DNA from 3 places in the Glutamicibacter sp. NPDC127525 genome. Region 2 is predicted to be linked to each of the others. Evidence: riboswitches for the same ligand, from Rfam matches in the RefSeq annotation. Region 2 holds a riboswitch; each other region holds the start of a gene.

Region 1 (3,269 bases), on a different contig from region 2:
GTCGGCACCATCATCCAGGCCGCCGCTGACGGCAGCGGGCCGGCAGCCGGAACCAAAGTCGCCGTGCACCCGGCAACACCAGGCGAGACCGGGGAACCCTACCCGGCCGACCGCCCGAATCTTTCCCCGGGGTGCACCTATCTGGGCTCGGCCGCCCGCTACCCGCACACCGAGGGCGCATTCGCCCGCGAAGTGAACCTGCCATCACGCATGCTGCGTGAGCTGCCTGCTGGCTTAGCACTGCGTGATGCGGCACTGGCAGAACCGGCTGCGGTTGCTTGGCATGCGGTGTCGCGCGCCGGTGAAGTCGCCGGCAAGAAGGCGCTGGTTATTGGTGCTGGGCCGATCGGAGCTCTCGCTGTAGCAGTGCTCAAGCGTGCCGGAGCCAAAGAAATCATCGCAGTGGACATGCACGAGAAGCCGTTGGAAATCGCCGGGAAACTCGGTGTCACTTCAACTTTGCGCGCCGATGACCAGGAAGCTCTTGCCCAGGTGGGCGCGGACGTGGTGATCGAGGCCAGCGGCAACTTCCGCGGGTTGGCCTCCGCCGTGCGCGGTGCCGTGCGCGGCGGTCGAGTGGTCATGGTCGGGTTGCTGCCCTCAGGAGAACAACCCACACTCATTTCGCTGGCTATTACCCGCGAGCTGGAACTGGTTGGTTCCTTCCGCTTCAACGACGAAATCGACCATGTGCTTGCTGCCCTGGCCGACGGTTCACTGCAGGTTTCCGAGGCGGTAACCCACGAGTTCCCGGTCGCCGATGCGCTTGAAGCCTTCGAAACGGCCAAAGATTCGGCTCGCTCCGGCAAAGTCCTGCTGAACTTCCTGGGGCAATAGTTGGCTTCAGCTAGAAGTGCACCGCGGCGGCCCCTGAAGTCGGGGGCCGCCGCGGTGCTTTTTAGTTCAGCGAACTCTAGTTGATCTCTGTGATGCTCACCGCGGTTGTCACCGGCACCGGATTGGCGAAGAGGTCCAGCACTGGGCAGTGGGCATCCACTGCGCGGCGCAGTTCTTCATAGCGTTCAGCTGATTCCGGTCCGGCAATCCGGATGTCCAGATCCACCGACGAGAAGCCGGGGCGGATGGTCTGGTCGATGCCGAAGAGTCCGCGGACATCGAGGTGGCCATTGGCCTGGATCTTCACGTCGTCCACCTGGATGCCGAGATTCTGCGCGTACAAGCGATAGACCACAACCTGGCAGGAGATGAGCGCTCCGAGCGCGTATTCCACGGGGCTTGCGGCCAGGTCGCTGCCGCCCAGGGCAGCTGGCTCGTCGACCTGGAAGGTGTGCTTGCCCGAGACAATGTTGCTGGCTACCGAATCGAAGCCTTCGCCCTCCACAGTGAAAGTCAATTGGGCACTTTGCGGGGCAGCCGAAATTCGTTCGCCCCAGCCCTTGCCTGCTTCCTGCAGGCGCTGTGCGCGGTCTTCGGATACGGTTGGGGCAGATGCTGCATTAGTCATGGGGAATTGATCCCCTTTCTGGCGCAAGGGGCGCCATCGCTTACGCATCTTGGCTGTCAAGATGCGTCGAATCTTCACCTGGGGCACCCCGCACAATGACGCAGGAGGGTTGCCGTCCACTCAGCCAGGGCTCAAAGAGTGGAACTCGTGATTCAGTGATTAATTTCTATCGGTTGCAGGGCCCGCGGGTAAAGGGCAGAAGTAACTTTTCGTCACCGGGCATCTTGCTTTCCGGCTCGCTAAGATGGAATCTAGCTCTCGGGCGCCCACTGCACGAACAATGAACGGCGAGTATGGAATTCCAGCTGACACTTTCTGCGGCCCAGACCTTGGTGACCGAATCCGAATACAACCTGGGCCAATTCCTGTGTGATTCCGGAAAAGTGCAGATCGCCAACCGGGTAATGCAACCGGGATCTACCCGCATCTCCGGTGTGGTGCTGCGCGAATCGGTGATGGCCCAATTGGAAATCACCGCGGGCAATATCAGCTTCACCAGCTTCTGCGGCAAGCATCCGGGGGTTCAGTCCTGTGAAGACGTCGCCGCCTTGCTCATTGAGGTCACCACCGAAGAAGACCAGGGCTTCTTCGTCTCCGACTCCGGGGTGGATCCCCACGCATGGAAACGCAATAGCAAGCCGCAGTGGGAACGTACCCTTGACCGTCTGCTTCCAGTCATTTCCGATGAGCCGCTGGCTGCCGAAGAACCGTTGGGATTGATCCTGAAAGTGGTCAGCGAACCGCGTTATGGCGGCGAGGACGCGCTGACCTTGCAGGCACGCCCGGCCCGCCAGGGCACCAAGAGCCCCTGGATCCAAACCGGGATCAGCTGGCGCAATGTTGCCTTTGATACGCGGTTCTCCAAGAAGCAGCGTCGTGCGGTCGTTGAACTGGACCGGTTGCGTGAACACGTTGAACAAGATACTTATCGCCATTCGTGGGATCCCAAGGAGTGGATCTCCTTGATGGATCTTCCAGGCCAGGACCTGCTGGATGCGTTCGAAGCCCTGCGTGAAGCTGGAGTGCAGATCGTCAACGGCGGTTCTACGGCCAAGGCCCCGGTGGAGTTCAGCGAGCAACCAGCCATGGCACACGTGGATGTGCGTCGCGGTGAACATGGCCTGAGCATGGAAGGGAAGCTGCGCGGGCCGAGCGAAGAGCACCTCTACCTCTTGCCCATAGGCACGCCGCCGACCTTGTTGGCTTACGCGTCCAGCCCCTTGCCGAAGGCCAGGGAAATCGGTTTGGCCCGGTTCGCTGAACCGGTCACGAAGGAACTGGCCACATTTATTGAATCCGGTGCGCAATCCATCCCGCAGGAAGGCGTTGAGCTTTTCGAGCGCCAGCACCTGGACCGATTGCGTCTGATGGCACCGTTGAAGAGCGAGGATGACAGCTACAGCATCCCTGTTCCAGCACGCCCCAGCCTCAAGCTGTCCCTGGAGAGCATCCGAACTCCGCTGACCGTGAGCTATTCCTGGGAGTACGCCTCCGCGGGCCCCCGCCAGTATGCCGTGGAAAAGGAAATTGCTGCTTCGGTGCAGGACAAGCTCGGCGCGCAGGCTTCCTTGGGGCAACTGACCTCTTCAGGAATCTTCCCGCCGAAGGAATTCAGCACCTCCGAATCCATCGATTTCTTGGTCTACGCATTGCCGCTATTGGCAGAGCATCCCGATGTGGTCGTTGAAGAGCAGAACAGGCTGCCGAAGTACCGGATCAGCCACGCGCCGGCCGCTGTCAGTGTCGAAGCCGGCGAAAGCACGGGGGACTGGTTCGACTTGTCTGTGGAAGTGCTCCTGGACGA
Region 2 (3,269 bases):
CAGGGTCTTGTAGGTCGAGGCCTTGTCCTGCGGATGGCGCCACAGGCCCGGCGACTGGTGCACCACGCAGTTCATGTCGAATGCGTTGAATAGGATCTCGCGCTTGTTCTCGCTCATGGCTTTGCCCCCATAGGTTGGTAATCGTGGAAAGTTGCTGGTGTGCGTCGCAGGCCCTCAGGCCCGCTGGGTCGAATCCTCGCCGGTGACGGACAGCCGTTGCGGCTGGACCCCATTGATCTCGTAGTCCCCGACGATGCGCGCCTTGTAGATCGCCGGGTTATGCGTGGCGATGGTGCGCGCATTGCGCCAGTGCCGGTCCAGGTTGCAGCCGCTTCTGGTGGAAGAGGCGCCCAGTGCGTCGAAGAGCTTGCTGGTCACGCCGATGGCCAGTGGCTGCACCACGGTTTGCGCGCGGTTGGCGGCCAGCTCGCATACTGCGTAGCGTTCCTCGTCGTTCAGTCCCGGATCGCCCAAGGCGGCTTCAACTTCAAGGACTGCGCCGATCACCACGGAGTCGGCAGCGAAGGACTCCGCGGAAACTTCGCCCACCAGCTGGAGGACCTGGGGTTCCTGGTATACCGGCACCCCGGTTCCAGTGGTGAAGATGCGGGTGCGCGCCTGCACCGCGTGACGCAGGTCGTTCAGTGCGGCGCGGGCGATGCCCGCCTGCACGGCCATGAGCACCAGCTGGAAGATCGCCGCTTCGGAGTCATTGGTCTGCTGCGGCATGAAGCAATCCACCGGGACCTGGTGGAATTCGGTGGTGCCGGTTCCGGTGAGGCCCTGGCCGAACCCATCCCAGTCGTCGAGGATCTTGACGCCGCTGCGCTGGGTGGAGACCACGGCGATCTGGCGGCCGGCGAGCTCCGGGTGGGCCACCGCAACGGTGGTCCAGTCGGCAAAAATGGTGCCGGTGCAGTAGTACTTTTCACCGTCGATCACCCAGCGTCCATCCAAGACGCTGGCCTTGGTGTTCAAGGTGCCCAGGGCGTTGCCACCGCGTTCGGTGTAGGCGTTGCCGATAATCTGCCCGGCAGCGATGCGAGCGACCCACTTCTTGCGCAGTTCTTCGTCGTCCAGCACCAAGACATTCTCAACGAATGCGATATGCGCGCGCCACAGCTGGCCTACGTGGGAGTCCGCCTCGGAAAGCTCGATGAGCAAGCGGAAGACATCCACCAGCCGTGCACCATAGCCCCCGTCGGCAACGGAAAGGCGCAACGCACCGAAGCGCTCGCGATTCAGCAGGCCTACCTGCTCGAAAGGAAGCACGCGGTTCAAGTCGCGGTCCTTGGCGGTTGCGGCGATCTGCGCAAAAACGGGACGGAAGATTTCGGCCAGCCGGTCGTATTGCTCATCCGCACTTGGTCCGGGGGTGATTTTCAGCAATTGCCTAGTCGGCAACTGTTCTTCAAACTTGTCCAGGTCCATTGCGGTGGCCTGCGAAGGGTCACTGAGCTGGTTGAAGTCCAGTCCGAGGGCATTGTGCGATTCACCAATAGGCATCAGGGTTCTCAATTCTTTCCATCGGTCCTGGCGGTAGCACCGTCCCGCTATTGGGGTGGTTGCTGCGGCGTCGTGGAGCCAGATCTCTCAGCCGCTCTGGATGGGTCGTAATTCATTTGTAACGGTAATAAACCGGTGATTCCAACCCGCGAAGTCACATTTCGTCCCAGTGCCGGCAGTGCCCATCTTCAAATTTCACAGCCTATTCCGTGTCCTGCCGAAGATGAGTTGCAAAGTTTTGCTTAATGTCGAGCAAACCGGCCTGCAATAAAATAAATAACGAAATTTCTGGGCAATGTGACGTAGTTGTCGAAGATTTTTTCATATTACGCGAGATTTGCGTTCAAATCGTTCGACTCGTTGTAATGGACACGTAACCATCCCGAGCGGCCTAGAGATCTGGCTCGTTGACGCCGCAGCAACCACCTTTGGAGTTTTGCTCTGCAGGCCGGTGCTACCGCCAGGACCGATGGAGATGAACATGACTCTTTCCTTTGCAGCGCCCGAGGCAGCTCCCGTTGTCTCAGCTTCAAGCGCCCTGGACGTGCAGTTCAGCAACGTGTCGCGGACCTTCACCACCAAGATGGAAAGCCGCACCGTCCTGGCCGATATCAACCTGCAAATTCCGGCAGGTCAAGTCGTGGCCATTCTTGGAGCCAGCGGTTGCGGAAAATCCACGCTGCTGCGTTCAGTATCGGGCTTGGACCACCCCACCACCGGCACCATCCGCACCGGCACCCGCGAGGTCACCGGCATCAACGAGTTATGCGCCGTTGCTTTCCAGGAGCCCCGGCTGCTGCCATGGCGCTCGGTTCGCCAGAACATTGCACTGGGCCTGGCACCGGAAACCGATAAGCGCTCCGGCAACGCGCTGATCGAGGAGTTGATCGAGCTGACCGGTCTGAGCCATGCAGCCAGCTTGCGCCCACGCGAGATCTCCGGAGGCATGGCGCAGCGGGTTTCGCTGGCTCGCGCGCTGGCTCGGCGCCCGGGTGTATTGCTTCTTGATGAACCCTTTGGCGCCCTCGATGCGCTGACACGCTTGAAGATGCAGGATCTGCTGCTCTCGATTCACGCATCGTTCCCCACCACCGTTCTCATGGTGACCCATGATGTGGACGAGGCGTTGACTCTGGCTGACCGCGTGATTGTTCTGGGGCGAGGCGCTGGGCATAGTGCAGCGGGCGTCATCGAAGATCTGTCCATCTCAGCTGGGCATCCACGCCGGCATACCGATGAAAAGTTCGTTGCAGATCGCCTGCACCTATTGCGCCTGCTCGGCGTCGACCCAACCAACCATTAGTCCCGGCCACGCCGTGGGTCCCGAACCATTCGTCCCCTTTGCCTTTTCACCTACACCGCTTGCACGCACAATTCTAGGATTCTCCATGCTTTTGAACCGTCTCACCCGCCGCACTGCATTGTCCGCCGCCGCCTTGATCGTTGGCGCAGTTGCCCTGACCGGCTGTGCTGGCGAAAACGCTACAGCCTCCTCGGATGGTCAGACCCTGTCCATCGACTTTGCCACTTACAACCCGCTGAGCCTGGTACTCAAGGAAAAGGGATGGTTGGAAGCAGCCGCCAAGGAGCAGGGCGTAAATGTCGAATGGATCCAGTCCGCAGGTTCCAACAAGGCCAATGAAGCTCTTCGCGCCGACGCAATCGATGTTGGTTCCACAGCCGGTTCCGCTGCGCTCCTGAACCGTTCGAACGGTGCACCCATCAAGACCATCGCACTGTATTCGCAGCCGGAATGGGCGGCC
Region 3 (3,269 bases), on a different contig from region 2:
GAACGAATGGTCTGACACTGCAGCAGCTTCGCTATTTTGTGGCGGTCGCCTCGGAGGGGTCAATCTCGGCCGCCGCCGACCTCATCTACGTCGCACAGCCCAGCATGTCCTCAGCGATGAAGGAGCTTGAATCACGGGTGGGGCGCACCTTGCTGATGCGTTCGGCCAGGGGAGTGACGCTCACCGCCGAAGGCGCAGAATTCCTCGGCTACGCCCGGCAGGTGCTCGAGCAAGTGGAGCTTCTTGAGCATCGCTATCTCGGCCGCCCCTCGGCCCGGCGGCTGCTGGGCGTCTCCACCCAGCACTACTCCTTCTCGGTAGACGCTTTCGTGAGGATGGTGCAGGCCAGCGGGGCCGAGGAGTACCAGTTTTCGCTGCGCGAGACCCGCACCGAAGAAATCATCGAGGACGTGCGCACGCTGCGCAGCGACATCGGGATCCTGTACCGCAACGACTTCAACCGGAAGGTCATCGACAAGCTGCTGCGCGAATCCCGGCTGGTCTTCCACCCGCTGTTCCTGGCCGATCCGCACATTTTCATCTCGCGCAGCAACCCGCTGTCCACGCGGACCCAGGTCACGCTCGAAGACCTGGAAGACCTTCCGCGGCTGACTTTCGACCAGGGCGCGAATAATTCCTTCTACTTCGCCGAGGAGGTGCTCTCCACGCGCTCCAGCCAACGTGAAATCCAGGTCTCGGACCGCGCCACCATCTTCAACCTGATGATCGGCTTGGGCGGGTACACGATCTCCACCGGCATCATCAGCGACGAGCTCGATCCCTCCATCGTGGCCATCCCGCTGGCCATCGAGGAGCGCATCGAGATTGGCTGGATTGACCACGCCGCCATCCCGCTCACCGACCAGGCCCAGCGCTACCTGCAAGAAGTCCGCACGGTGGTCGCCAGCTTCGGGGTAGAAGTGCTCGGCTGAGCCACCAGCAGCGTAACGCCCGGTCATCGAGTACCGGCACATCGTCACAAACTCCAGGAAAAACCGCGAAACCATGCGGTTTTTCTCAATTCTGCGCGTCATAAAAAGGTTCAGGCCCCCGCGTCATCATGACAAGGCGACGACATATGAAGCGTGGCGGCCTTGTATGAAGCCGGGCGCCGGATACCGCTTGCACCGTTTGCGGCGGATAGCCAACCATGGAAGAACAACAAACCATCAAGAGCGGCTGAGAGATCTGGCTCGAAGACGTCGCAGCAACCATCGGGAAACCGAAAGGTGCTACCGCCAGGAACGATGGAGCAGTTCCGAACGCGTTTTTGCGTACTGTGCTTCGTGCCGCCGCACGATGCCAATCGGTGCACTCCCTCGCAGAGAATCGAGGAGGAGCCATGAGCCAGGAAACCGACGCGGTCCACGCAGGGTACCGCCCGAGCGGAGACTTCCGCCCGATGCTGCCACCACTGCACAATTCCGCGGCCTACCAATTCCAATCGCATGCCGAAGCGATCGAGAAGTTCGCCCTGCGCCAGGCCGGCTTCACCTATTCGCGCACCGGCAACCCGACCGTTTCGATTCTCGAGCAGCGCGTAGCCGCCTTGGAAGGCGGGGCCCACGCGGTGGCCACCGCCACCGGGCAAGCCGCCGTGGCCCTGTCCCTGCTGGCCCTGACCCAGGGACCCAAGCACATTGTGGCCTCTTCCTCGCTCTACGGCGGCACCGTGGACCTGTTCACCGACACCTTCGCGGACTTCGGCATCCGCATCAGCTTTGTCGACCAGGCCGATCCGTCCGCCTGGGCCGCTGCCATTGAGTCGGACACCCGGGCGTTCTTCCTGGAGTCCGTCTCCAACCCGCTGTGCACCGTGGCCGACCTGCCCGCCATCGCGGCCATCGCCCACGAGCACAACATCCCGGTGGTGGTCGACAATACCCTGGCCACCCCGCTGAATATTCGGCCTCTGGATTTGGGTGCCGACATCGTGGTGCACTCGGCCACCAAGGGCCTGGCCGGGCACGGCTCGGTGCTCGGCGGGGTCGTCGTGGACTCGGGGAAATTCGACTTCTCCGATGCCGCCCGCTGGCCGCAGATCGCCGCCCCGCGGGTGCGGCTGAACAACACCTCGCTGCTTGAGCGCCACGGACCGGCCGCCTACGCGATGCTGGTGCGTTCCAAATTCCTGCACGATCTGGGCCCGACCCTGGCCCCGGCCAGCGCCCAGGGAATCCTGGCCGGAATCGAGACCCTGCCGGTGCGTGCCGCCCACGTGCAGCGCAGCGTCACCACCCTGATCGAAAAGCTCTTAGAGCACCCGGGCATCGCGGCCATCCACCACCCGTCCCTGCCCGGCCACCCGAGCCACGAGCTGGCCCGGACGCTCACGCCCAAGGGCACCGGCTGCGTGCTGGCCATCGAGCTGGCCCACCCATCGCTGGTTTCCCCGGTGATCGACGGGCTCAAGCTGATTTCCCTGGCCGCGAATGTGGGGGACACCCGCACCATGGTCTCCCACCCGGCCACCATGACGCACTGCCGGCTCTCCGAGCAGCAGCTGGTGGCCGCGGGCCTGAACACCTCCACCCTGCGTCTGTCGGTCGGTCTGGAAGACCCCGCCGATCTGCTCGCAGATATCACCCAATCGCTGGACCTTGCATTGGCCGCAGCCCAGGCCACCGCCGACACCAAGGAAGTGAGTTTCGCATGAGCGGCTTCAACACCCTCGCCGTGCACGCCGGCCAGCACAAGGACCCGCACACCGGTGCGGTGATCCCGCCGATCTACCAGACCAGCACCTTCATCCAGGACGGCATCAACGTGCTGCGCGCCGGGCACGAATACTCGCGCGGCTCCAACCCGACCCGCAACGGGTTCGAATCCCAGCTCACCGCGCTGGAAGGCGGCACCGCCGGCTTCTCCTTCGCCTCGGGGATCGCGGCCGAAGACGCGCTGCTGCGCGCAGTACTGGCGCCAGGCGATCACATCGTGCTGGGTGCCGACGGCTACGGCGGCACCAACCGGCTGATCTCCAAGCTGCACAGCAAATGGGGGATCACCTCTTCCGCGGTGGACATCACCAACCTGGATGCGGTGCGCGCCGCGGTGTGCCCGAACACCGCGCTGCTCTGGGTGGAGACCCCCTCCAACCCGCTGCTGGGCATCGCCGATCTGGCCGGCTGGGCTGCCATCGCCCGCGAGCACGGCGCCCTGCTGGTGGTGGACAATACCTTCGCTACCCCGTATCTGCAGCGCCCGCTGGATTTCGGCGCCCACGCGGTGGTCCATTCCACCACCAAGTACATCGGCGGGCACTCCGATGT

What was found. A riboswitch is a leader RNA that binds a small molecule or an ion and turns the genes downstream of it on or off. The one in region 2 is predicted to bind S-adenosylmethionine.
Region 1: another riboswitch for S-adenosylmethionine. It lies ahead of ACFVHU_RS06330 (OsmC family protein); the one in region 2 lies ahead of ACFVHU_RS11845 (acyl-CoA dehydrogenase).
Region 3: another riboswitch for S-adenosylmethionine. It lies ahead of ACFVHU_RS14950 (O-acetylhomoserine aminocarboxypropyltransferase/cysteine synthase family protein); the one in region 2 lies ahead of ACFVHU_RS11845 (acyl-CoA dehydrogenase).

Annotation. Positions count from the first base shown of each region.
Region 1 covers NZ_JBHXVN010000002.1:124,694-127,962, reverse strand. Annotated here, with positions in the region: gene ACFVHU_RS06335 (L-idonate 5-dehydrogenase) at 1-837, shown strand, start outside; gene ACFVHU_RS06330 (OsmC family protein) at 914-1,465, opposite strand; SAM riboswitch class IV at 1,497-1,618, opposite strand; gene ACFVHU_RS06325 (DEAD/DEAH box helicase) at 1,759-3,269, shown strand, end outside.
Region 2 covers NZ_JBHXVN010000004.1:321,492-324,760, forward strand. Annotated here, with positions in the region: gene ACFVHU_RS11840 (LLM class flavin-dependent oxidoreductase) at 1-117, opposite strand, end outside; gene ACFVHU_RS11845 (acyl-CoA dehydrogenase) at 175-1,506, opposite strand; SAM riboswitch class I at 1,522-1,613, opposite strand; SAM riboswitch class I at 1,881-1,982, shown strand; gene ACFVHU_RS11850 (ABC transporter ATP-binding protein) at 1,988-2,809, shown strand; gene ACFVHU_RS11855 (aliphatic sulfonate ABC transporter substrate-binding protein) at 2,895-3,269, shown strand, end outside.
Region 3 covers NZ_JBHXVN010000006.1:170,424-173,692, forward strand. Annotated here, with positions in the region: gene ACFVHU_RS14945 (LysR family transcriptional regulator) at 1-932, shown strand, start outside; SAM riboswitch class I at 1,164-1,254, shown strand; gene ACFVHU_RS14950 (O-acetylhomoserine aminocarboxypropyltransferase/cysteine synthase family protein) at 1,343-2,656, shown strand; gene ACFVHU_RS14955 (cystathionine gamma-synthase) at 2,653-3,269, shown strand, end outside.